Regions from separate parts of the Streptomyces sp. NBC_01635 genome, predicted to be linked through region 4. Evidence: riboswitches for the same ligand, from Rfam matches in the RefSeq annotation. Region 4 holds a riboswitch; each other region holds the start of a gene.
What was found. A riboswitch is a leader RNA that binds a small molecule or an ion and turns the genes downstream of it on or off. The one in region 4 is predicted to bind cobalamin.

Region 1 (5,898 bases), 7.4 Mb from region 4:
CCTTGGCCAGTGCTTCGCACGAGGCGGGGGTGAGGGAACAGTAGAAGACGACCTGGCCCTCCTTCGCGGCCGCGGCCACCAGGGTCTCACCGGTGGCGGCGACCTCGCCGGCCTTCACCCCCGGCCCGCCCTTTCCGCAGGCGGTAAGCACAGCCAGGGAGGCGAGGACGGCCACGGTGAGCACACCGGTCCGGTGCGGGCGGTACTCCATGTTTCTATACCTCTCGTCGCGAGGCTGTTTCACAGCCGGTGTCGGTCTTTCGGTGCCGCGCCGTGTTCGGGCGTGCTCGTCGCGGAGGACGGAGCCGGCACCATCGCTCAGGGGCAAGTGGGGGGAGTGGGGGGCGGTGGCCCCGTCTGTCCCACGGCTGACGCGTGCGGGAAGGACGGGGCAGGGCGGCGGACACGCGCGGGGCGGGACGGCCGGCGCTCACGCGAACGGGCGGGGCGGTCCCTGCGGGGCTTGTGCCGTACGGCGCGACAGCCCCGCCCGGTGGGTCACTTGCGGTAGCGGTCTCCGTGCCGGCTGACCAGCTGCTCGTCGAGGTAGGCGACGGACTCGGGGGCCATGTCGGCGGTCGGTACCGGTTCGGGGACGAAGGCCCCGTACGGGTCGCTGCCGCGTACCAGGGTGGCGGTCTCGGTGTTGCCCTCCTCCTCTCGCTCGAAGGGCTTCATGTAGCGGACGGCGATGCCGATGCGCCGCTCGTCGCTGTGGCTCGGCCCCGAGCCGTGGAAGATGAACTGGTGGTGCAGCGAGAACTGCCCGGGCCGGAGCTGGATCAGCGTGGCGTCGTTCTCGTCCACCTCGACGGCGATCTCCTGCCCCTGGGAGAGCATGTTGGAGCCGTCGCTGTTGAAGGTGTGCTCGGCCTCCTTGGTGTGAGTGCCGGCGACCACCTTCAGGCAGCCGTTCTCCACGATGCTCGGGGCCAGCGCGATCCAGGCGGTGATGATCTCCCCGCCCTTGGGGATGCTGGAGAACGGGGCGTCCTGGTGCCAGGCCACATATCCGGGGTGGTGCGGGTTCTTGATGAAGAAGGAGGAGCCCCAGCAGTAGAGGTCGGGGCCGAGAACGCTCTCGACCGCGTCCAGTACGGGCTCCAGCCGGATCAGCTCGTTGACCCAGGGGAGCACCAGATGGGCCTTGGAGCGCAGGATGGCCGAGCCGCGTTCGCCGTACTCGGCCTCGAACGCCTCCAGCTTCGTACGGTAGGAAGCCGCCTGATCGGCCGTCATGGCATCCAGCGGGAACAGGAAGCCGTTCTGGCGGTAGCCGTCGACCTGGCCGGGTGACAGGGTCCCGGTCGTCGCTGTGGTCATGGAACACACCTCTCTCTGGTTGGGTTCTGGCTGTGCCGAAGGGATCCGCCCGGGTCGACGGGCGGTGAAACCGCATGCGACCGCCCGGGTCAACGGGCCGTGAAGCCGCCGTCGATCGGCAGGGTCACGCCGGTGATGTACGAGGCGGCGTCCGAGGCGAGGAACGCGATACCGTTCGCGACCTCCTCGGGCTCGGCGAACCTGCCGCCGAGGAGCCGGTCCCGCAGGTGTTCCTGCGGCTGCGAGATGCCCCGGTCGGCGATCCGTGTGGTCATCGTCAGTCCGGGACAGACCGCGTTGACCCGCAGACCGCGGTCCGCGAACTCGGCGGCCAACTGCCGGGTGAAGCCCAGCAGTCCTGCCTTGGTGGTGGCGTAGCCCAGTGCCGCCGGGTTGGCGGCCAGGGCGTGTGTCGACGAGACGTTCACGACCGACCCGCCGCGCGGTGCCGCGAGCAGCGCCGGCAGCAGTGCCCGGGTGAGCAGGTAGGCACTGGTGAGGTTGCGGGCGAGGTCCCGGTCCCACTGTTCCGGGTCCAGGTCCTGGATCGAACGCCGGCTGTTGACCCCGACGTTGTTGACCAGTCCCTTGATCACGATCCCGGACTCGTCCACCGCCCGGGGGATCCGCTCCACGTCGGACCGGTCGGTGAGGTCGGCCTCGACAACGGTGCAGGCGGCACCCGAACCGGCCAGACGTGCGGCGAGTTCGGTCAGACCGTCGGCGTCGATGTCGACGGCCAGGACGTGCGCACCGAGTCCGCCGAGCACCTCGGCGGTCGCGGCGCCGATTCCGGCGGCGGCTCCCGTGACGACGACTCCCAGGCCGTCGAACCCGGACTTTTCCAGCATGCGGTCACCCCCTTGGAAGGAAGGACGGGCAAAGGTCGGTCGATGCGGTCGACGCGGCTCACATCGACCCGACAAGAAATTCGGTCATCCGCTTCTCCGGATGAATCAGCTGCAACGTACATGGCTCCCCGCGGTCGCACCAGAGGTGTGCAGAAACCTTTTTTCAAGGGTTTTCCAGCCATTTTCTGCCGACCAAAAGGATCTCGACAGCGCCATTGCGCCCCCTGCTGACCGGCCCTATCCTCCAGTCATCCTGATCAGCGGATGAATCTTCAGGGCTTCGGTCGCACCCCCGCCCTGCGGCCGCCTCACCGCCGGAACCGACCGCTCAAGGGTCGGAAGAGAAGGAGGCGCAGATGCGTCTTGGAGTCTTCGACGGGAACCGCCTCGCGGTCTCGACGGACACGGAAGTCATCGATGTGACGGACCTGGTCCCGGGCCCCGACACACCACAGGGCCCGCTGCAACGGCTGTTGGAGCAGGACCTCGGTCACGTCCTCGCCGCCCCGGGGGCGCTGCGCGACTCCCCCCGGATCGACCCGGAGAAGGTGGCCTGGTCCGCCCCCCTGCCCCGGCCGCACAAGATCATCGGCGCGCCGGCCAACTACCGGGCGCACGTGGCCGAGATGAACAACCCGAACACCATCGCCGAGTGGGGTGTGTTCCTGAAGGCCGGCTCCTCCGTCATCGGCCCGGACGAACTCGTCAGGCTCCCCTACAGCGATGTGCGCACCGATCAGGAGGGCGAGCTGGGCATCGTCATCGGCAAGCGGGCCCGGAACGTGAGCCGGGAGGAGGCACTTGACCACGTCTTCGGCTACACCTGCGTCCTGGACATCACCATCCGCTCGACCGAGGACCGCTCCACCCGCAAGTCCTTCGACACCTTCACCCCGATCGGCCCGTTCGTGGTCACCAAGGACGAGATCGCCGACCCCGACGACCTCGAACTGCGCTGCTGGGTCAACGACGAGCAGCGTCAGTACAGCCGCACTTCCCTGATGATCTACAGCGTGCCGCGGCTCATCGAGTACGCCAGTTCCGTGATGACCCTCATGCCTGGCGACGTCATCGCCACCGGCACCCCGGAGGGCGTGGGCCCGCTTGCCGACGGCGACCGCATCACCGTGGAGATCGAGAAGGTGGGACGCCTGGAAGTGGGTGTGAGCGCCGATCACGCGCTCCCCTACGCCTCCCGCCTGGGCCGCTAGACCGGCTGATCCCCCGCGCCTCAAAGGCACGTCCACCTCGCCGGGGTGAACTGGCGCGGCGCGTCCCGGGCATCGACCAGACGTCGGCGCCGTGACGCGGACCGTCCTCGCATCGGGGCGCAGCACGCGGTAGACGGTCCTGGGCAGGCTGGAGTTGCCGCTGCCACGGCGACCGACCAGGGCGAACCGTTTGTTCCTGACGGCGGGTACATCGGCGAGGGCGGGCTGGGAAAGCAGGAACTTCTTCTGGCCGTAACCCCCGTGGACGAAGTCGGGTTCGGTGTCGAGGATCTTTTCGAACGACGTTTTCCTCTGGGCGAGTTCCGGTATCGCCTCGAAGTCCTTCGCCGATTCCGGCAGTACGGTCGAACCGGGGAGGGCGGTGCCCACCATGCGGTCCTTCAGGCCGAGGGCGAGCAGCGGTTCGGCAGGATGCCGGTGGACGGTGGCAACCCGGGACGGCGGCTTGTCGTAGGTCGTCCTCGCCCCGCAGTTGTCGATGGCGACGGGGAAACCTTCGAGTGACGATGCCGAAGTTGTCGGTTCCCGGCCGGTTTCGTCGGAGGAGCCGCAGCCGGCGGTCAGCACAGCCGCCGGCAGGGCGAGAGCCGCGGCTGTGCCGCGCACGGTCCGGCATCGACGGGCAGGGGAGAGCGAGGGTGACAAGGAGACCCTCCTGAGGAGTCCGCACTCCTCGGAACGGGCCCGGGACAGGCCGGTTTCCTGACTCCCGGACCGACGTTCCCCCTGCCTCGCCGCGCGGACCGCGCGGTGGCGTGCGGAAGAGGCGCACTCTCCGGTCACAGGGGCGGGACCGCGCCGGATTCACACCGGCTTCCTGTTTCCCGTCGCGGCGACGACCTGGCGATATCACGTTCCTTCGGGGCGGGTGCAAAGCATGAGTGGGGCAGGGCGCGGGTCCCGTCCGCCTGACCGGCGTGGTTCCCCCCTTGCTGACACGCCCGCGGCCGAATGCGAGGATGGTCGCGAACAAGGCGACAGCGGTCCGAGGAAGCCGGTGCGAACCCGGCGCGGTCCCGCCACTGTGATCGGCGAGCGCACACCCGCGCAGCCTCCTCCCGCAACCGGGCGAGGAGGCCGGGGGCGAGCCTCGATCCGAGAGCCAGAGACTCACGCGGTCGCCTCCTCGACGAGCCACCGGGGCGGATCTCCCCGGAGAGAGGAACGATGCCGCATGTCTGCCGGTGCCGGTCCAGCCCATGAAGCGGTAGACAACCAGGTCGTCCTCGCACCCGACCCCGCGCCCTGCCGGGTCGTCGTGTGTCGGGACTGCTGCTGCGGCAGCCCCAAGGTGATCGGCGTCGACCACGCGGCGCAGACAGCGCGCCTGCGCGCGGAGGTACCCGTGCGGGTGTCCGCCTGCCTGGACGTGTGCGAACAGGCCAATGTCATCGTCGTCCAGCCCTCCGCCGCGGGTCGGGCCGCCGGCGCCCGGCCCGTCTGGCTCGGGCTGGTCAACGACCCGGACGCCGCCGAGGACATCGCCGCCTGGGCACGCGCCGGCGGACCCGGCGTCGCCCCCCGGCCGGAGATCCTCGACCTGTACGCCATCACACCACCGCGGCGGCGTACGGCTCCCTGAAACCGTGCTCACCGGGAGGGCCCGCACGCCTTGGCAGCAGCCCGTTGCCGGACGAGCCGGGGTGCTCACACCCACCTACTCACTCATTGATCTCGCCTCAGGAGATCAGCCGGGAAGGAAGGCCCCGACATGACCGAACATGCTCGGGCACCTGCCGGGGCCGTCGCCGCCGCTCTCCAGGACGTGGCGGCCCTGGGCGGCTTCTTCGTCCTGCACGTCGGTGGCCCGGACGAGGGCTGGCATCCGCTCGACCACTCCTATGCGAGGGGCTTCACCGACCTGGCCGAAGCCGTGGAGCACCGGCACCACACCCGCGAACCGCGGATCGGCGTGTCCATCGCCCACCTCGGACACGCCGCACGCCTCTGGTCCCCGACCCTGGCCTGCGTGCTGCTGCACGGGATCGTCCCGGACCTGACGGAGTTGCAGCGTGCCGACGACGGACCGGCCCTCCGTCTGCCCCATGCTGCCGGCTGGTACACCGAGCGGCTGCCCGAACCCACTTCCGCCCTGAACGCGCAAGTGATGCGCCATCTGTGGGGGCTCGCGGCCGGACTCCGAATCAAGATCGCTCCGCGTCTGCTGGACGGGAACGCCGCCTCCGCGCTCGTCGGGGCGGCCCATGCTCTGCTGGCGGCCCGCCCCGGGCTGCGCAAGCCGCTCACCAGCCTCACGACCGAGCTGCTGAGTACCGGAGGACTCGCGGGTACCGGAGTGATCACCGGACCGGACCTCACCTTCCGCCGCCGGAGTTGCTGCCTCTACTACCGTGCACCGAAGGGCTCGAAGTGCGGTGACTGCTGCCTGGCCGGCCGAGATGGACCATGAAGTGAGGGGCAGCCGGAGCGACGCATCGGCCCGCCGGGTCGCCCTGGCCCTGCGCGACGAGGTGAACGACGTCACTCGTTGA
Region 2 (5,898 bases), 1.3 Mb from region 4:
TAGGCCAGCCTGCGCCGCACGACCTCCACCCGCTGGTCCGGCTCCCGCGAGGCCTTGACCTCCACGGTCAGTCCGAACCGGTCCAGCAACTGGGGCCGCAGCTCGCCCTCCTCGGGATTCATGGTCCCGACGAGCAGGAAGCGCGCCGCGTGCCGTACGGAGACACCCTCGCGCTCGACGTACGAGGCGCCCATGGCGGCCGCGTCCAGCAGCAGGTCGACGAGATGGTCGTTCAGAAGGTTGACCTCGTCGACGTACAGGATCCCCCGGTGGGCGCCCGCGAGCAGGCCCGGTTCGAAGGCCTTCACCCCCTCCGCGAGCGCCCGCTCGATGTCGAGGGCACCCACCAGCCGGTCCTCGGAGGCACCGACCGGGAGTTCGACGAGGGCCGTGGGGCGGCGCGCCCCGGGGCGGGACTCATGCGGTCCGTCGGGGCACGACGGGTCCGGGGCCGCGGGGTCGCAGGAGAACCGGCAGCCGGGTACGACCTCGGTCTCCGGCATCAGCGCGGCCAGCGCCCTGACGGCCGTCGACTTCGCGGTCCCCTTCTCCCCCCGCACGAGAACGCCACCCACCTGTGGTGACACCGCGTTCAGCAGCAGGGCCAACCGCAGGTCGTCCTGGCCGACGACGGCGGTGAAGGGATAGGGCGTACTCACGCGGTGATCACTCCTTCGGATGGTGTCCGGCTGTTCAGTGCGGCCGCGGGCCGCGGGACCGCCGGGATCGAAACCTGTTCTCCGCAGGCCCGAGGGCGGATCTCCCGGCCGTCCACGGCCCCGGCGTCCGGGCCGCCGTGCTCTCGTGTGCCGGCGCTCCCCGCCGTCACGATCCGCCGGAGCCCCGCCGAGCCGACGGCCGGCCGCACCACGGTGTTCATGCGGGCGCTCCCGGCGGAACGAACGGCAGTCCCCGCGGGGCGCCGGACTCGATGAGCCGCCACAGCGCGTCCGTGTCCGCGTGCTGCTCGATCAGATCGCCGAGCCGGTCGAGCTGCTCCTCGCGCAGCGCGGCGAACGAGGTGTCGGGGGCCGGTACGAAACGGCGTCCCGCGGCGGCGGCCACCTCGCGCAGGAAGGCCCGGCGGAAGCCGTCCGACTCCAGCGAACCGTGCCAGTGCGTGCCCCAGGTCTGCCCGACCCGGCAGCCGTCCAGGCTGTGTCCCCTCCCGTCGGAGATGAACGCCTCCCCTCCCCGTACGTCGGCGACCCCGTGATGGATCTCGTAGCCCTCGACGGGCTCCCCGAGGGCCTCCCCGACGGGCCGCTCGAGCGTCTTCTCCCGGGCGAACCGCACCCGTACGGGCAGGATTCCGAGCCCGTCGACCCGGCCGGCGCGGCTCTCCACGTCGTCCTCGATGTGCTCGCCGAGGATCTGGAAGCCCCCGCAGATCCCGAGCACGGGCCGTCCCTCGGCCGCCCGCCGCCGCAGCGCGTCCGCGAGCCCGCGCTCCCGCAGCCACTCAAGCGCCCGTACGGTGCCGCGCGTGCCCGGCACCACCACGAGGTCGGCGTCGGCCAGTTCCTCGGGCCGGTCCACGAAACGGACCACGACGCCCGGTTCCGCGGCCAGCGCGTCCACGTCCGTGAAGTTGGACATCAGCGGCACCGCGCACACGGCGATGCGCAGCACGTCCTCGCCGACCGGCGCGGCGACCGCGGACTCCCGTACGGCGCCCCGCAGGGACACCGCCAGTCCGTCCTCCTCGTCGATGCCGAGCCCGTGTCGGAAGGGCAGCACGCCGTACGTGTGCCGCCCGGTCAGACCGTGCAGCATGTCCAGGCCGGGCTCCAGCAGCGAGACATCGCCCCGGAACTTGTTCACCAGGAAGCCGACGACCAGTTCCTGGTCCTCGCGCGACAGCAGCGCGACGGTGCCGAAGAAGGAGGCGAAGACCCCGCCGCGGTCGATGTCGCCGACGACGAGGACGGGGAGCGAGGCGTTCCTGGCGATCCCCATGTTGACGATGTCGGTGCGCCGCAGATTGATCTCGGCCGGGCTGCCGGCCCCTTCGCAGATCACCGCGTCGTACGTGGCCCGCAGCTGCGCGAGGGAGTCCAGCACCGTGCCCAGGAGCTGCTGTTGCCGCCCGCCGTGGTAGCCGCGCGCGCTCATCTCACCGACCGGCCTGCCCAGCAGCACGACCTGGCTGCTCCGTTCCCCGCCCGGCTTGAGCAGCACCGGGTTCATCAGCGCGGTCGGCTCGATCCGGCAGGCCTGGGCCTGCATGGCCTGCGCCCGCCCGATCTCGGCGCCCTCCCGCGTCACGAACGAGTTCAGCGACATGTTCTGCGCCTTGAACGGCGCGACCTTGACGCCCTGCCGCACCAGCCACCGGCAGATCCCGGCGGTCACCACACTCTTGCCGGCGTCCGACGTCGTACCGGCGACCAGCAGCCCGCCGCCCGTCATACCGCCCCTCATGCCGTACGCCCCTTTCCGCGCACCCGGGGGACGGCCCGCGCAACGGCCCGTACACCGATGCGCGCGGCGGCGCCGACGCCGAGTGCCAGCCAGCCGACACGCCGTGAGAGCCGTACCGTGCGGTCGATGTCCGCCACGGTCACGGCACGGCCGCCGCCGTTGAGCACGGGCCGGTGCTCGACCCGCCCGGAGTAGGACAGCGTCCCGCCGAGCCGCACGCCGAGCGCGCCCGCGAAGGACGCCTCCACGGGCCCGGCGTTGGGACTCGGATGCTTCGCGGCATCCGTGCGCCAGGCCAGGACGGCACCCCGCGGGTCCGGCCCGGCGACCGCGGCGAGTACGGCGGTCAGCCGCGCCCCGGGCCACCCGGCGACGTCGTCGAGGCGCGCGGAGGCCCAGCCGTACCGCAGATGGCGGGGGGACTTGTGGCCGACCATGGCGTCCAGGGTGTTGACGGCCCGGAACCCGAGCAGCCCCGGCACACCGGCAACGGCACCCCATACCAGGGCGCCCACCACGGCGTCGGAGGTGTTCTCGGCGACGGACTCCACGACCGCGCGGGCGATCCCTTCGGCGTCCAGCGCCTGCGGGTCCCGTCCGCACAGGTGCGGCAGCCGGGCCCGCGCCGCCTCGATCCCCTCGACGGTCCCGGACTCCAGGGCGCGCCCGATGGCGCGGGCCTCCCGGGCCAGCGACGTCCCTCCGACGACGGCCCAGGTGGCCGCGCCGGTCAGGGCGACGGAGGCGGCGGGGGAGGATCGTACGCAGCGGGCGGCCAGGCTCCCCAGAGCGACGGCCCCGCCGACGCAGACGGCGGTGTGCAGCGCGCCCCGGCCCCGGTCGTCCTGCCACAGGACCCGTTCCACGGCAGCCGCGGCCCGCCCGAAAGCGGCGACCGGATGCCCTCGGCGGGGATCGCCGAGAAGCAGGTCGCCGAGGAGGCCGGCGGCGGCGCCGTACGCGAACTCGCGATCGGCACCCATGGGTTCAGCCGGTGAGGGATCCGGCGGGAGTGGCCGCCCCGAGCCGGGGCGGAGCATCGCTGGTCGACCTCAACAGGCAGCCGGGCATGGCGGTATGTCCTCACTCAGGGTGTCCACGCCCTGGTTCGACGAGACCGGCGGTGGGAGTTCCTGGCTTCCGGGGTCGTTCACCCCGGTGACAGTGGCGGGACCGCGCCGGATTCGCACCGGCTTCCTCTCCTGCCGCCGTAATGGCTCCGGAAGTCCACCACGGTCCGGAAGAACCGTCAACTTGCCTTTGACCTGCGAGGCTGAAGTGTGCTGAGGCCCACAGAGGGGTTTCGGAGGGTGAACCGCGGGCCGGGGATCCCGCGGCGTGACGGGCGGTGCGGGAACGGCCGGCAGGCGGTCCGGGAGCGGTCGACGGATGGTCCGGGAACCGCGGAACGGGCGGTACGGAGGCAAGGCGCCCCGCACCGCCCGCCGGACGGACGACATGACCCCGACCGGGACGCCGGCCCGGGTCCTGCCCCGTGATCAGGCGCCGTCAGGTGAATCGGACAGCTCTCGGACAGCCCTCGGGCAGTCGTCAGGCCATGATCAGATAGATCCCGTACGCCACCGCCGCCGCGCAGGCCGCGAAGCAGGTGTAGGCGCCGGTGACCGCCAGGACCGCGGACTGGCCCTGGGCGGCGGCCCGCTCACGGCGGGACAGGCCGGTGATGCCCAGGGTGAACAGGGCCACCAGGGCCACGGTGACCACGAGGCTGACGCCGAAGACGGAACCGAGGGCCGCCCAGTCGATCTTCATGGTGCTCTTCTCCTACGTGTCTTCCTGCGTGTCTTCCTGCGGGGCCTTCTGCGCGTCTCCCCGCGGGGTCAGACCGTGGTCCTGGCCGGAGGGGTCGCCGGGTCGGCGGGAGCCGGGATGGTGGCCGAGAGCTCCTCGGTCACGGGGCCCGCCGGAGGGGGGGCCACCGCGGCCATGGCTGCGGTCACGACGCCGCTCTGCTCCTCGCCGGGGGCGTCGGTGCCGGTGGTGTCGTCGGTGTCGTTGACGTTGGTGTGGTCGACGACCTCGCGCCGGGAGATCTTCCAGATCGCCGCACTGGAGGTGATCAGGAAGACCGCGACGAGAGCGGTGCCCCAGCTGCCGAAGCCGCAGACCCACTCGGCGATCGCCGCGACGATGGCCGCCGCCGGCAGCGTCAGACCCCAGGCGACGAACATCCGGGTGGCCGTCGACCAGCGGACCACGCCGCCCTTGCGGCCCAGGCCCGCACCCATCACGGAACCGGAGACGGAGTGCGTGGTGGACAGGGAGAAGCCGAGGTGGGAGGAGGCCAGGATGACCGTCGCGGCGCTGGTCTGGGCGACGAAGCCCTGCTGCGGCTGGAGGTCGGTCAGGCCCTTGCCCATGGTGCGGATGATGCGCCAGCCGCCGAGGTAGGTGCCGAGCGCGATGGCGATGCCCGCGGAGACGATGACCCACATCGGCGGGTCGGAGTCCGGGGCGAGAGTGCCGCCGGCGACCAGGGCCAGGGTGATGATGCCCATCGTCTTCTGGGCGTCGTTGGTGCCGTGGGCCAGGGAGACCAGACCGGCGGAGGCGATCTGTCCGGCCCGGTACCCCTTCTCGGAGGCCTTGCTGCCGGCAGCCTTGCGGTTCATGCGGTAGGTCAGCCGGGTCGCGAACATCGCGGCCAGGCCGGCGACCAGCGGCGCGGCGATCGCGGGGATCAGCACCTTGGTGACCAGGACGTCGCCGTGCACCGCGCCGAAGCCCGCCGAGGCGACGGTGGCGCCGATCAGGCCGCCCATCAGGGCGTGCGAGGAGCTGGACGGCAGACCGACCAGCCAGGTCAGGAGGTTCCAGAGGATCGCGCCGACCAGTGCGGCGAAGATGACCTCGGGACGGATGCCGGCCTCGTCGACGAGGCCCTTGGAGATCGTGTTGGCGACCTCCACGGAGAGGAAGGCGCCCACCAGGTTGAGCACGGCGGACATCGCCACCGCAACCTTGGGCTTGAGGGCACCGGTCGAAATGGTCGTCGCCATCGCGTTCGCGGTGTCGTGGAAACCGTTCGTGAAATCAAACGCAAGTGCGGTTACCACCACAATCGCGAGGATCAGCGAGAAGCTTTCCATTTACCCAGGCAATCGTTCGAAGTCATTGGCGCGTTGAACGTAGGTAACTTGGGTGAACGGAAGATGAACTGGGATGGGCGTCAGGATGACCGTGATGAAGCCGACTGCTCCACAGGAGGCCGAGGTTGGTCGCGGACGGGCGTGGGAGCCGACGGGACACGGTTGAGGAGAGTTCGGTCACCCGGCAGGATCGCGGCATGACCGAGCGACGGAGGGACCGGCGGGCCGCGGAGGACGAAGCACGTGCCGAGGACCGCCCGCAGCGCGTAGGAGAACGGCGGAAGCCGCAGGACAGGGCCGTGAGCGGCGAGGAGGCGCACGCCTGGGCCACCCTCGTCGGGGCGGCCCGCCGGACCGTCTCCGA
Region 3 (5,898 bases), 7.4 Mb from region 4:
GCGGCCTGAGACGGGCGGTCGGCCCCCGGCCCGGAGGACGAGGGGTCAGGCGGGCTGCGCCTCCCGGAGTTCGGAGCGCCGGGAGTCGGTCAACCGGGGCAGGGCGGTGCGGTCGCTCGCGCCGAGGCGGGTGTAGGCGCTGTACAGGTGGTTGCCGACGGTGCGGATCGACAGGGTGAGGCGTTCGGCGATCTGCCGGTTGCTGAGTCCGGTGGCGGCGAGGGTGACGATCTGCCTTTGTCGTGCGGTGAGTTCACCCAGGGTCAGAGCGGCGAGTGCCGGGGTGCGGGCGCCCTGGCAGCGACGGGCGAGGGCGACGGCACGCGTGCGCGCGGTGCGGGCGGCACCCGGGTCTCGGTGGGCGGCGGCGGCCTGGGCGTACGCTTCGGCCGAGAACAGCAGGAAGCCGCGCCGCTCCAGTTCGCCGGCCGCGCGGTCCAGGGCGGGGCCGTCGGCGTGCGTGAGGGCGTCGGCGTGGGCGGCGAAGACACCGGTGAGCCGCCCGGCGGCCCGCTCGGGGGCACCCAGGCGGACGGCGTCATAGGGATCGTGCGGGGCGTGGGCGGGGTGCCGGACGCTCGCGAGGGCCGGCGACTGGGCCTCGGCGAGGGCGAGTTCGGCTCTTGCTTCGGCGACCGCCCCGACGCCCACTTCGGCTTCGGCTTCGGCTTCGGCTGGACCGGAGCGTGCGGAGGCCGTCGTGCGCAGTCCCTCACGGGCCCATGCGGCGGCCTCCCGCACTTCGCCCCGCAGCCGCGCGTACCGGGCCCGCAGTGCCGCGTACCCGGCGGGCACCGGGACGCCCTCCGCCACCAGCCAGTCCCCCACGGGCGCCGGGACGGTCCGGACGTCGGCCTGCCCGATCAGCGCGGTGAGGGCGGCGGCCTCGGCGTCCAGGGCGGGTCCGTACTCCTCGGGCGCGCGGGCCAGCCGGCGCGCCCGCAGTCTGCCGGCCGCGGCCCGCAGGACGGGGCCGTGCAGGGGGTGGGTGAGACGGACGGCGCCCCGGCCGTCGACGTGGACCAGACCGTCGCCCTCCAGACGTTCGAGGGCGGCGAGGTCGAGGGGAGCGGGGCCCGCCGGGCCGCCGGCCGGGTCCATCGGATGCTCCGGGCCCGTCGGGCCGTCCAGTTCCACCGGCAGGGGTTCGGCGAAGGCCAGGCGGTCCAGCGTCTCGCGTTCGCCGGGGCCCGTGCGGGTGAGCAGGTAAGCGGTGTGCTCGCGGACGGCCGGCGTGAGCGGCACCGGGCCCCGCCAGGCCCACTCGTCCGTGCCCGCCGGTACACGGGTGAGGTCCTCGTGTCCCCGCAGCGCCCCCAGGAGTTCGCGCAGCAGCCGCAGGTCGCCGCCGGCGAGGCGGTGCAGCCGGTTGACGGTGAGAGGCTCCGGGGTCCGGTCCGCGCCCACCGCGACCAGCTGTGCGGTCTCCTCGCGGGGCAGCGGCCCCAGGGGCAGGCGGGGCAGCAGCTCGCCGGTCCACAGCCGGGACACCGCGGCAGGTACGGGAGCTCCGTCGGTGACGACGATCAGCAGCCGGGTGTCCGACCGCACGGCGAGTTGGTGGACCAGGGCGGCGGAGGAGTCGTCGAGCAGGTGGGCGTCGTCGACCAGCAGGGTCCGTACTCCGGACAGGAGCCGGACCGCGCGGTGCAGGGTGACCGATTCGGGCAGCAGGGGGGCGAAGGCGGCGAACGGCATCCGGTGGGCCTGCGGGATTCCGGCGACCCGGGCGCAGTCGGTGCCGCGGACGGCCTCGGTGACGAGCCGGGTCTTGCCCCGGCCCGGCGGTCCGGTCACCACGAGGCCACGCCGGGCTCCGGCCGACGACCGGCGGACCAGACGCAGTTCGTCCTCCCTGCCGGTGAAGGGCCAGAGCGGCAAGGGCTCCGGCGCCACCACGTCCCTCATGGACGGTGTCTCCTCCCTCTCGTGGGGCCGGAACGGCGTGCACGGCGTGATCGTGTTCCCGGGCGAAGTCGTCACATCAACAGGAGCGGGGATACTCACGCCTGATACAGGGCGAGTTGAGTAGACCTCGACTCAGGCGCCGGTGGCCGTCCGTGGGGCACCCTCTCCCCCATGACCCCTCGCTACTGCTCGCTGACGCGGCAGCCGGCCCCCGCCTTCGCGCCGGGGCTCGCCGCCGAGCGGCTGGGCGCGCTGACCGCCGGGCGGCGGATGTGGGTCAACGGCACCGTGCTGCACTACTGCTTCTTCCGCGGCGACACCGAAGGGTCGGTCATTCCCGTGCCGGGGACCGGCCGGACCCGGTGGGTGCCGTGGGGCGGCACCACGGCGCAGCAGGACGTGGTGCGCGAGTGCTTCGCCGAGTGGCAGGGGCTCGGGATCGGACTCTCCTTCACCGAGGTCCACGACCGCTCGGAGGCGGAGCTGCGCATCGGCTTCCAGTCCGGCGGCGGCTCCTGGTCGGCCGTGGGTAAGGAGGCACTCCTGGCGGGTCTGCACGAGCGCACCGTGAACTTCGGCTGGGACCTGACCGAGCCCGGGGAGCGTGGGACGGCCCTGCACCAGATCGGCCACGCCCTGGGCATGCTGCACGAGCACCAGAGCCCCTGCGCGGGTCTCCACTGGGACGACGAGGCCGTGTACGCCGAACTGGCGGGCCCGCCCAACCACTGGAGCCGGGAACGGACGCACCACAACATCCTGCGCAAGCTGGACGCGACCGAGGCCAACGGCCCCGTCTGGGACGCCGATTCGATCATGGGATACACCTTCGCGCCGGGGCTGATACTGGAACCGGAGCAGTTCCGCGGGGGCGTCCATCCGCCCGGCACGCTGTCCGCGGCGGACAAGGAGTTCGCCCTCGGCTGGTATCCGCCGGCCGAACGGCCCGGCCCGCCCGCGCTGGTGCCGTTCCGCTCGGCGCCGCTCGGTCTGGGCCCCGGCGAACAGGCCGACTTCCAGATCGACCCGGTGGAGACCCGCGACTACACGGTGGGCACCTTCGGCGACGGCGACCTGGTCGTCGTGCTGTTCGAGGAGCGGGGCGGGGAGCCCCGCTACCTCGCCGGGCACGACGACGGGGGAACCCCGCACAACGCGACCCTCGCGGTCCGGCTCGTCAAGGGCCGCCGCTACTTCGTCCGGATCCGCCTCTACTCCGCACGGGGTTCGGGCGAAACCGCGGTCATGTGCTGGTAACGGCACCGGTCCGCCGAACACGGACGCCACGACCACTGTCCGGCGCCGGGGGAGCGGCCGGGGACGTCACCTTCAGGGGAGGGTGACGTCCCCGGCCCACGCCACGTCCGGGAGAGCGGCGGCCGGTCGGCTGCCCGCCCCGTCGTCCGCGCCCTGCCCACCGGGCGACTCGTCGGACCCGACCCGAATCCGGGCACCCGGCCGACGGTGGGGCAGCACGGCCCGGCCCTGTCCGACGAGGCACGCGTCCCATCGGCTCACCCATGTTCCAGCTCACCATCCGGATGATGGACGTGTCGCTCCCCTCCCCCGCCGCACCCCGTACGCTGGCTGGTGCAGCTGGTTCGCCCCGTCAGCCGGACGGGATGCGTCGTAAGAGGGAACCCGGTGGGAATCCGGGACTGCCCCGCAGCGGTGAGCGGGAACGACCGCCGTCATACGCACTGGGTCCGACGAACCGGGCCCGGGAAGCGACGGCCAGTAGGTGTCCTCCCCACGAGGACGTGCCCGCGAGTCCGAAGACCTGCCCGTTGCCCGCGTACGACCGGCTCGTGCGCGGATATCCCGGTGACCTCGAGGGCGGGTCGGCGTACATACCAGGCGGACGACGGCGCTGTGCTGCACGAGGTCGTTTCCGTCCGGTCCGTCGCCCTTCGCGCTCTCGTCCCGCCACCGGGATCTCAGGGATTCGTCTCGCGAAGGAGATCTCCGTGACCAGCAGGACCGCGACCGCGGCAGCCCGGGCCACCGTGTACGGCTACCCCCGCCAGGGCGCGAACAGGGAACTGAAGAAGGCGATCGAGGGCTACTGGAAGGGCCGCGTCACCGCCGACGAGCTGCGCGCCGCCGCCGCCGAACTGCGCCGGACGAACTGGCGGCAGCTGGCCGAGGCCGGCATCGACGAAGTCCCGGCCGGCGACTTCTCGTACTACGACCACGTCCTCGACACCACCGTCATGGTCGGCGCGATCCCCGACCGCCACCGCGCCGCCGTCGAGACGGACGCCTTGGACGGCTACTTCGCCATGGCGCGCGGCACCCAGGAGGTGGCGCCGCTGGAGATGACCAAGTGGTTCGACACCAACTACCACTACCTGGTCCCGGAGCTGGGCCCGGACACCGTCTTCACCGCCGACTCCGCCAAGCAGGTCGCCGAACTGAAGGAAGCCCTCGCACTCGGCCTGGCCGCCCGACCCGTTTTGGTCGGTCCGGTCACCTACCTCCTGCTCGCCAAGCCCGCCCCGGGCATGGCCGTCGGCTTCGACCCGCTCACCCTGCTCGACCGGCTGTTGCCCGTCTACGCCGAGGTCCTGGCCGACCTGCGGGCCGCGGGCGCGGAGTGGGTGCAGCTGGACGAGCCCGCCCTCGTCCAGGACCGCTCTCCGGTCGAACTGAACGCCGCCAAGCGGGCCTACCGTGAGCTGGGGGGCCTCACCGACCGCCCGAAGCTGCTGCTCGCCTCGTACTTCGACCGCCTCGGTGACGCGATGCCGCTGCTGGCCAAGGCTCCGGTCGAGGGCCTGGCCCTGGACTTCACCGAGGCCGCCGCCGCCAACCTGGACGCCCTGGCCGCCGTGGGCGGGCTGCCCGGCAAGCGGCTGGTCGCCGGGGTCGTCAACGGCCGCAACATCTGGGTGAACGACCTGGAGAAGTCCCTGTCCCTCCTCGGCACGCTGCTCGGCCTGGCCGACCGGGTCGACGTGGCCGCCTCCTGCTCCCTGCTGCACGTCCCGATCGACACCGCGACGGAACGGGACATCGAACCGCAGATCCTGCGCTGGCTCTCCTTCGCCCGGCAGAAGACCACCGAGATCGTCACTCTCGCCAAGGGCCTCGCCCAGGGCACCGGCACGATCACCGCCGAACTCGCCGCCAACCGGGCCGACCTCGCTTCCCGCGCGAACTCCCCGCTCACACATGACCCGGCCGTCCGGACCCGCGCCGCCGCCGTCACGGCCGCCGACGCCCGTCGCTCCCGGCCCTACGCCGAACGCGCCGCCGCCCAGCACGCCCGCCTGGGCCTGCCGCTCCTGCCGACCACCACCATCGGCTCCTTCCCGCAGACCGGCGAACTGCGCACCGCCCGCGCCGACCTGCGCGCCGGCCGCCTCGACACCGCCGGCTACGAGGAGCGCGTCAAGGCCGAGATCCAGGAGGTGATCTCCTTCCAGGAGAAGGCCGGCCTGGACGTCCTGGTGCACGGCGAGGCCGAACGCAACGACATGGTCCAGTACTTCGCCGAGCAGCTCACCGGCTACCTCGCCACCCGGTACGGCTGGGTCCAGTCCTACGGCACCCGCTACGTCCGCCCGCCGGTCCTGGCCGGCGACCTCTCCCGCCCCGAACCGATGACCGTGCGCTGGACCACATACGCCCAGTCCCTCACCGCCCGCCCGGTCAAGGGCATGCTCACCGGCCCGGTCACCATGCTCGCCTGGTCCTTCGTCCGCGACGACCAGCCCCTCGCCGACACCGCCCGCCAGGTCGCCCTGGCCCTGCGCGACGAGGTGAACGACCTCGAGGCGGCCGGCACCTCGGTGATCCAGGTGGACGAACCCGCGCTCCGCGAGACCCTGCCCCTGCGCGCCGCCGACCACGCCGCCTACCTGGCCTGGGCGACGGAGGCGTTCCGACTGACCACGGCCGGCGTCCGGCCGGACACTCAGATCCACACCCACATGTGCTACGCCGAGTTCGGCGACATCGTCCAGGCCATCGACGACCTCGACGCCG
Region 4 (5,898 bases):
CATCCTGCTCGAGGACACCCTCCAGCGCCTGAACGCCGTCAAGAACGTCCTCGCCGCCGTCGTGAACAGCATCGCGGCCCTGTTCTTCCTGTTCGTCGCCGACTTCGACTGGACCGCCGTGCTGCTCATCGCCGTGGGCTCGGCGATCGGCGGCCAGGTCGGCGCGAAGGTCGGACGCCGGCTTCCCCCGCCCGTCCTGCGGACCTTCATCGTCGTCGTCGGCACGTTCGCCATCGTCCAACTGCTCCTGCGCTGAACCGGCGGGAGCCGGATGCCACCGGTCACGGGTCACCGCGGCACGGGGCCGAGGCCGACACCCTTCCGTCACAGGGGCGTCGGCCTCGGCATGTCGCCCGCGCCGTGCCTCAGTCCTCGCCCTCCAGGTCGCCCTCCGTCTCCAGGTACACCTTCCGCAGCGCGTCGAGAACCGCCGGGTCGGGCTTCTCCCACATGCCGCGCGACTCGGCCTCCAGCAGCCGCTCCGCGATGCCGTGCAGAGCCCAGGGGTTGGCCTGCTGCAGGAACTCGCGGTTGGCCGGGTCCAGGACGTAGGTCTCGGTGAGCTTGTCGTACATCCAGTCGGCGATGACCCCCGTGGTGGCGTCGTAGCCGAACAGGTAGTCCACGGTGGCGGCGAGCTCGAAGGCGCCCTTGTAACCGTGGCGGCGCATCGCCTCGATCCACTTCGGGTTGACCACCCGGGCGCGGAAGACGCGCGAGGTCTCCTCCACCAGGGTTCGGGTGCGGACCGTCTCGGGGCGGGTGGAGTCGCCGATGTACGCCTCGGGCGCGGTGCCGCGCAGGGCGCGGACGGCGGCGACCATGCCTCCGTGATACTGGAAGTAGTCGTCCGAGTCGGCGATGTCGTGCTCGCGGGTGTCGGTGTTCTTGGCGGCCACCGCGATCCGCTTGTACGCCGTCTCCATCTCGTCGCGGGCCGGGCGGCCGTCCAGTTCGCGGCCGTAGGCGTATCCGCCCCAGACGGTGTAGACCTCGGCGAGGTCGGCGTCGGTGCGCCAGTCGCGGGAGTCGATGAGCTGGAGCAGGCCGGCGCCGTAGGTGCCCGGACGGGAGCCGAAGATGCGGGTGGTGGCCCGGCGTTCGTCGCCGTGTTCGGCGAGGTCGGCCTGGACGTGGGCGCGGACGTGGTTGGCCTCGGCGGGCTCGTCCAGGGACGCCGCCAGACGCACGGCGTCGTCCAGCAGGCCGACGGTGTGCGGGAACGCGTCGCGGAAGAAGCCCGAGATGCGCAGGGTGACGTCGATGCGGGGGCGGCCCAGCTCGTCGTACGGGATGGCCTCCAGGCCCGTGACACGGCGGGAGGCGTCGTCCCAGACGGGGCGGATGCCCAGCAGGGCGAGGGCCTCGGCGACGTCGTCCCCGGCGGTGCGCATGGCGCTGGTGCCCCACAGGGAGAGCCCGACCGAGGTGGGCCAGTCGCCGTTGTCCGTGCGGTAGCGCTCCAGGAGGGAGTCCGCGAGGGCCTGGCCGGTCTCCCAGGCGAGGCGGGAGGGGATGGCCTTGGGGTCGACCGAGTAGAAGTTGCGGCCGGTCGGCAGGACGTTGACCAGACCGCGCAGCGGGGAGCCGGACGGGCCCGCGGGGACGAACCCGCCGTTCAGGGCGTGGACCGTGTGGTCGATCTCGGCAGTGGTGGCCGCGAGCCGCGGGACGACCTCGCGGGCGGCGAACTCCAGGACGGCGGCGACCTGTTCGCCGTGCTCGGTGGGCACGGCGGCCGGGTCCCAGTCGGCGTCCTCCATCGCCTGGACCAGGGCGCGGGCCTGCTCCTCCGCCGCGTCGGCCGTGGTGCGGGTGGCGGCGGACTCGTCGAGACCGAGGGCCTCGCGCAGGCCGGGCAGGGCGGTGACGCCGCCCCAGATCTGGCGGGCGCGCAGGATCGCCAGGACGAGGTTGACCCGGTCGGCGCCGGCGGGCGGGGTACCGAGGACGTGCAGGCCGTCGCGGATCTGGGCGTCCTTGACCTCGCACAGCCAGCCGTCGACGTGCAGGATCATGTCGTCGAAGCCGTCGTCGTCGGGGCGGTCGTCCAGGCCGAGGTCGTGGTCCAGCTTGGCGGCCTGGATCAGGGTCCAGATCTGGGCGCGGATCGCCGGGAGCTTGGCCGGGTCCATGGCGGCGATCTGGGCGTACTCGTCGAGGAGTTGTTCCAGGCGCGCGATGTCGCCGTAGGAGTCGGCGCGGGCCATCGGGGGGACGAGGTGGTCGACGAGGGTGGCGTGGACCCGGCGCTTGGCCTGGGTGCCCTCGCCCGGGTCGTTGACCAGGAAGGGGTAGACGAGGGGGAGGTCGCCGAGGGCGGCGTCGGGGCCGCAGGCGGCGGACAGGCCGGCGTTCTTGCCCGGCAGCCACTCCAGGTTGCCGTGCTTGCCGAGGTGGATCATGGCGTCCGCGCCGAAGCCTCCGTCCTCGGCCCGCGCGGCGATCCAGCGGTAGGCGGCGAGGTAGTGGTGGGAGGGCGGCAGGTCGGGGTCGTGGTAGATGGCGATGGGGTTCTCGCCGAAGCCGCGCGGGGGCTGGATGAGGATCAGCAGGTTGCCGCGGCGCAGGGCGGCGAGGACGATGTCGCCCTCCGGGTTGCGGCTGCGGTCGAGGAACATCTCGCCCGGCGCCGGGCCCCAGTGCTCCTCGACGGCCGTGCGCAGTTGTCCGGGGAGGGTGGCGTACCAGCGCTTGTAGTCGGCGGCCGGGATGCGCACCGGGTTGCGGGCGAGCTGTTCCTCGGTGAGCCAGTCCTGGTCGTGGCCGCCCGCCTCGATCAGCGCGCGGATCAGTTCGTCGCCGTCCCCGGAGGCCAATCCCGGGACGTCGGTGTCGCCGAAGTCGTATCCCTCGTCCCGCAGCCGGCGCAGCAGGGCCACCGCGCTGGCGGGGGTGTCCAGGCCGACCGCGTTGCCGATGCGGGAGTGCTTGGTCGGGTAGGCGGACAGGACCAGGGCCAGGCGCTTGTCCGCGGCCGGGATGTGCCGCAGGCGGGCGTGGCGCACGGCGATGCCGGCCACGCGGGCGGCGCGCTCGGGGTCGGCGACGTAGGCCGGGAGGCCGTCGGCGTCGATCTCCTTGAAGGAGAACGGCACGGTGATCAGGCGGCCGTCGAACTCGGGCACGGCGATCTGACTGGCGGCGTCCAGCGGGGAGACGCCCTCGTCGTTCTCCTCCCAGACGGTGCGGGAGCCGGTCAGGCACAGGGCCTGGAGGATCGGCACGTCCAGGGTGGTGAGTGCGCCCGCGTCCCAGGACTCGTCGTCGCCGCCGGCGGACGCCTCGGCGGGCTTGGTGCCGCCGGCCGCGAGGACGGTCGTGACGATGACGTCCGCCGCGCGCAGTTCCTCGATCAGTTCGGGTTCGGGGGCGCGCAGGGAGGCCACGTACAGCGGCAGGGGCCGCCCGCCCGCGTTCTCCACGGCGTCGCACAGGGCGTGGACGAAGGCGGTGTTGCCGCTCATGTGATGGGCGCGGTAGTAGAGCACGGCGACGGTCGGGCCGTCGGTGTCCTCGCGGGGTGTGCGCTCCAGCGGGCCCCAGGTGGGCGCGGGCGCGGGCGCCTCGAAGCCGTGGCCGGTGAGCAGGACCGTGTCGGACAGGAAGCGGGCGAGCTGCTCAAGGTTGGCGGGTCCGCCGTGGGCGAGATAGGCGTGCGCCTCCGCGGCGATGCCGACGGGAACCGTGGAGGCGGCCATCAGCTGGGCGTCGGGGGCCTGTTCACCGGTGAGGACGACGACCGGACGGCCGTCGGCGAGCAGCAGGTCGAGGCCTTCCTCCCAGGCGCGCAGTCCGCCGAGGAGACGTACGACGACCAGGCCGACACCCTCGAGGAGCGCGGGCAGGTCGTCGAGCGGGAGGCGGGAGGGGTTGGCGAAGCGGTAGGGCACCGGGCCGTCGGCCGCTCGGGCGCTGAGCAGGTCCGTGTCGGACGTCGACAGGAGCAGGATGCGGGGGTGCGTCGAGTGCTCCCCGGACGAATGCGGCATGCGTCGGCCGGCCTTCCTCGGGGTCCGCGCCCCGGGTGGTGAGGTTGGGGTCTCTCCTGCTCTGGGGGCACCTCCCAGCGGTAGCTGGGGGAGGAGCCGAGAGCTTGGGGAAGGGAGTTCCTGACTCGTCCGGCCTCCTGGTGGCCGGACTCACAGTGGCGGGACCGCGCCGGATTCGCACCGGGCTTCCTCCCCTGTCGCCGTCGTGGCGATGGCGGATCTGATGATCCGCCGAGAATCATAGTAAGGGTCGGGGGAAGAGGGCAGGGCTCGGACGCCGTGTGACGGTCGGTATGCTCGCCGCCATGTCCACGGCTCCCCTCCCTCCGTCGTCCCAGGCCACAGTGGTCTCACGGGACCGTGGTGACGCCTGTCCGGGGTCGTTGCGGCTGCACACCGCGGACGACGGGGCGCTGGCCCGGGTCCGGGTGCCCGGCGGGGTGCTCACCGTGGCGCAGGCCGAGGCGCTCGTGGACGCGGCCGGTCGACTGGGCGACGGCGAACTGCATCTGACCTCGCGCGGCAATGTGCAGGTGCGTGGGCTGCGCGACGACTGCGGCGCCCGGCTCGCCGGGGTACTGGACGCGGCCGGACTCCTCCCCTCACCCGGGCACGAACGGACACGCAACATCGTCGCCTCACCGCTGTCCGGCCTCGACGGACGGGGTGTCCGGGATGTGCGGCCGTGGTTGTCGGCCCTGGACGAATCGCTGTGCGCGAGCGGGGCGGCGCGGGCGCTGTCCGGGCGGTTCCTGTTCGCGCTCGACGACGGGCGCGGCGATGTCGCCGGACTCGGCGCCGATGTGACCGTGCGTGCGGTCGACGACGGCGCACTGCTCACCGTCGGCTCGGCGGACGAGGCCCTGCGGGTGTCCGAGGACGAGGCGGCCCGTGCCGCGCTGCTCGCCGCCGAGGTGTTCCTCGACGTGCTGCGGGAGACCGGGGCACGGGTCTGGCGGGTCGACGAACTGGACCTCTCCCCGGGTGAGTTGACGCAGGCGGTCGGCTCCCGCCTGACCGCCGCCGGCATCGGCTGCGTTCCGGCGCCGAACGACCGCACCACAACGGAGGGTCCGCCTCCGGGGGTGATCGGGTCGGCTCTGTCCGTCCATGTCCCCCTGGGACGTCTCACGTCCCGTCAATGGCGGACCGTGACCCGGGTGGCCGCCGAAGTCCGGTCGGGCGAACTGCGCCTGACACCGTGGCGCGGCATTGTCGTCCCCGCCCCCGGGGCGAACGCGGCGGCAGCGGCCGACGCACTGGCCCGTCTCGCCGGCACCGGCCTGGTCACCGACGCCTCCTCCCCCTGGCTGCGCGTCGGTGCCTGCATCGGCCGGCCGGGGTGCGGCAGGTCGCGTTCCGACGTGCGGGCGGACGCGGCCGACGCCCTCGCCGACGCGGGCCGCTCCCCCCTTCCGTTGTACTGGTCCGGCTGCGAGCGGCGCTGCGGCCACCCCCGGGGCGACCGGATCGACGTGGTCGCCGCCCCGGAGGGCGGCTACCGGATCGACGTGGCCGCCCAGGGGCGGCCGGCGCGCACCGCCGCCCTGGACGATCCCTCCCACCTCGCCGCCGCCCTGGCGGCACTCACCTCATGAGCCGTACGACGACCGAGAGCAGCGAGAAGAACACCGTGACCACCTACGACTACGAGAAGGACGGCGCGGCCATCTACCGCCAGTCCTTCGCCACCATCCGCGCGGAGGCGGACCTCGCGGCTCTGCCCGCCGACGTCAGCCAGGTCGCGGTCCGGATGATCCACGCCTGCGGCATGGTCGACCTCGTCCGCGACATCGGTCACACCCCCGGTGTGGTGGCCCGCGCACGCGAGGCCCTGCGCGGCGGGGCTCCGATCCTCTGCGACGTGCAGATGGTGGCCAGCGGCGTGACCCGCAAGCGGCTGCCC

Region 1: it holds a riboswitch for cobalamin, as region 4 does, so the genes downstream of both, OHB56_RS37550 ((2Fe-2S) ferredoxin domain-containing protein) here and cobN (cobaltochelatase subunit CobN) in region 4, are expected to answer to the same signal.
Region 2: it holds a riboswitch for cobalamin, as region 4 does, so the genes downstream of both, OHB56_RS10340 (cobalamin biosynthesis protein) here and cobN (cobaltochelatase subunit CobN) in region 4, are expected to answer to the same signal.
Region 3: it holds a riboswitch for cobalamin, as region 4 does, so the genes downstream of both, metE (5-methyltetrahydropteroyltriglutamate--homocysteine S-methyltransferase) here and cobN (cobaltochelatase subunit CobN) in region 4, are expected to answer to the same signal.

Annotation. Positions count from the first base shown of each region.
Region 1 covers NZ_CP109277.1:8,226,192-8,232,089, forward strand. Annotated here, with positions in the region: gene OHB56_RS37530 (extracellular solute-binding protein) at 1-211, opposite strand, end outside; gene OHB56_RS37535 (phytanoyl-CoA dioxygenase family protein) at 499-1,323, opposite strand; gene OHB56_RS37540 (SDR family oxidoreductase) at 1,413-2,174, opposite strand; gene OHB56_RS37545 (fumarylacetoacetate hydrolase family protein) at 2,531-3,385, shown strand; cobalamin riboswitch at 4,081-4,265, opposite strand; cobalamin riboswitch at 4,394-4,518, shown strand; gene OHB56_RS37550 ((2Fe-2S) ferredoxin domain-containing protein) at 4,581-4,988, shown strand; gene OHB56_RS37555 ((2Fe-2S)-binding protein) at 5,118-5,816, shown strand.
Region 2 covers NZ_CP109277.1:2,169,950-2,175,847, reverse strand. Annotated here, with positions in the region: gene OHB56_RS10355 (putative cobaltochelatase) at 1-659, opposite strand, end outside; gene OHB56_RS10350 (hypothetical protein) at 656-880, opposite strand; gene OHB56_RS10345 (cobyric acid synthase) at 877-2,412, opposite strand; gene OHB56_RS10340 (cobalamin biosynthesis protein) at 2,421-3,407, opposite strand; cobalamin riboswitch at 3,532-3,671, opposite strand; gene OHB56_RS10335 (hypothetical protein) at 3,976-4,197, opposite strand; gene OHB56_RS10330 (inorganic phosphate transporter) at 4,266-5,534, opposite strand; gene OHB56_RS10325 (class II aldolase/adducin family protein) at 5,732-5,898, shown strand, end outside.
Region 3 covers NZ_CP109277.1:8,232,517-8,238,414, reverse strand. Annotated here, with positions in the region: gene OHB56_RS37575 (CHAT domain-containing protein) at 1-9, shown strand, start outside; gene OHB56_RS37570 (LuxR C-terminal-related transcriptional regulator) at 46-1,908, opposite strand; gene OHB56_RS37565 (M12 family metallopeptidase) at 2,080-3,165, shown strand; cobalamin riboswitch at 3,489-3,711, shown strand; gene metE (5-methyltetrahydropteroyltriglutamate--homocysteine S-methyltransferase) at 3,876-5,898, shown strand, end outside.
Region 4 covers NZ_CP109277.1:864,937-870,834, forward strand. Annotated here, with positions in the region: gene OHB56_RS04310 (sulfite exporter TauE/SafE family protein) at 1-256, shown strand, start outside; gene cobN (cobaltochelatase subunit CobN) at 366-3,992, opposite strand; cobalamin riboswitch at 4,083-4,232, opposite strand; gene cobG (precorrin-3B synthase) at 4,286-5,590, shown strand; gene OHB56_RS04325 (precorrin-8X methylmutase) at 5,587-5,898, shown strand, end outside.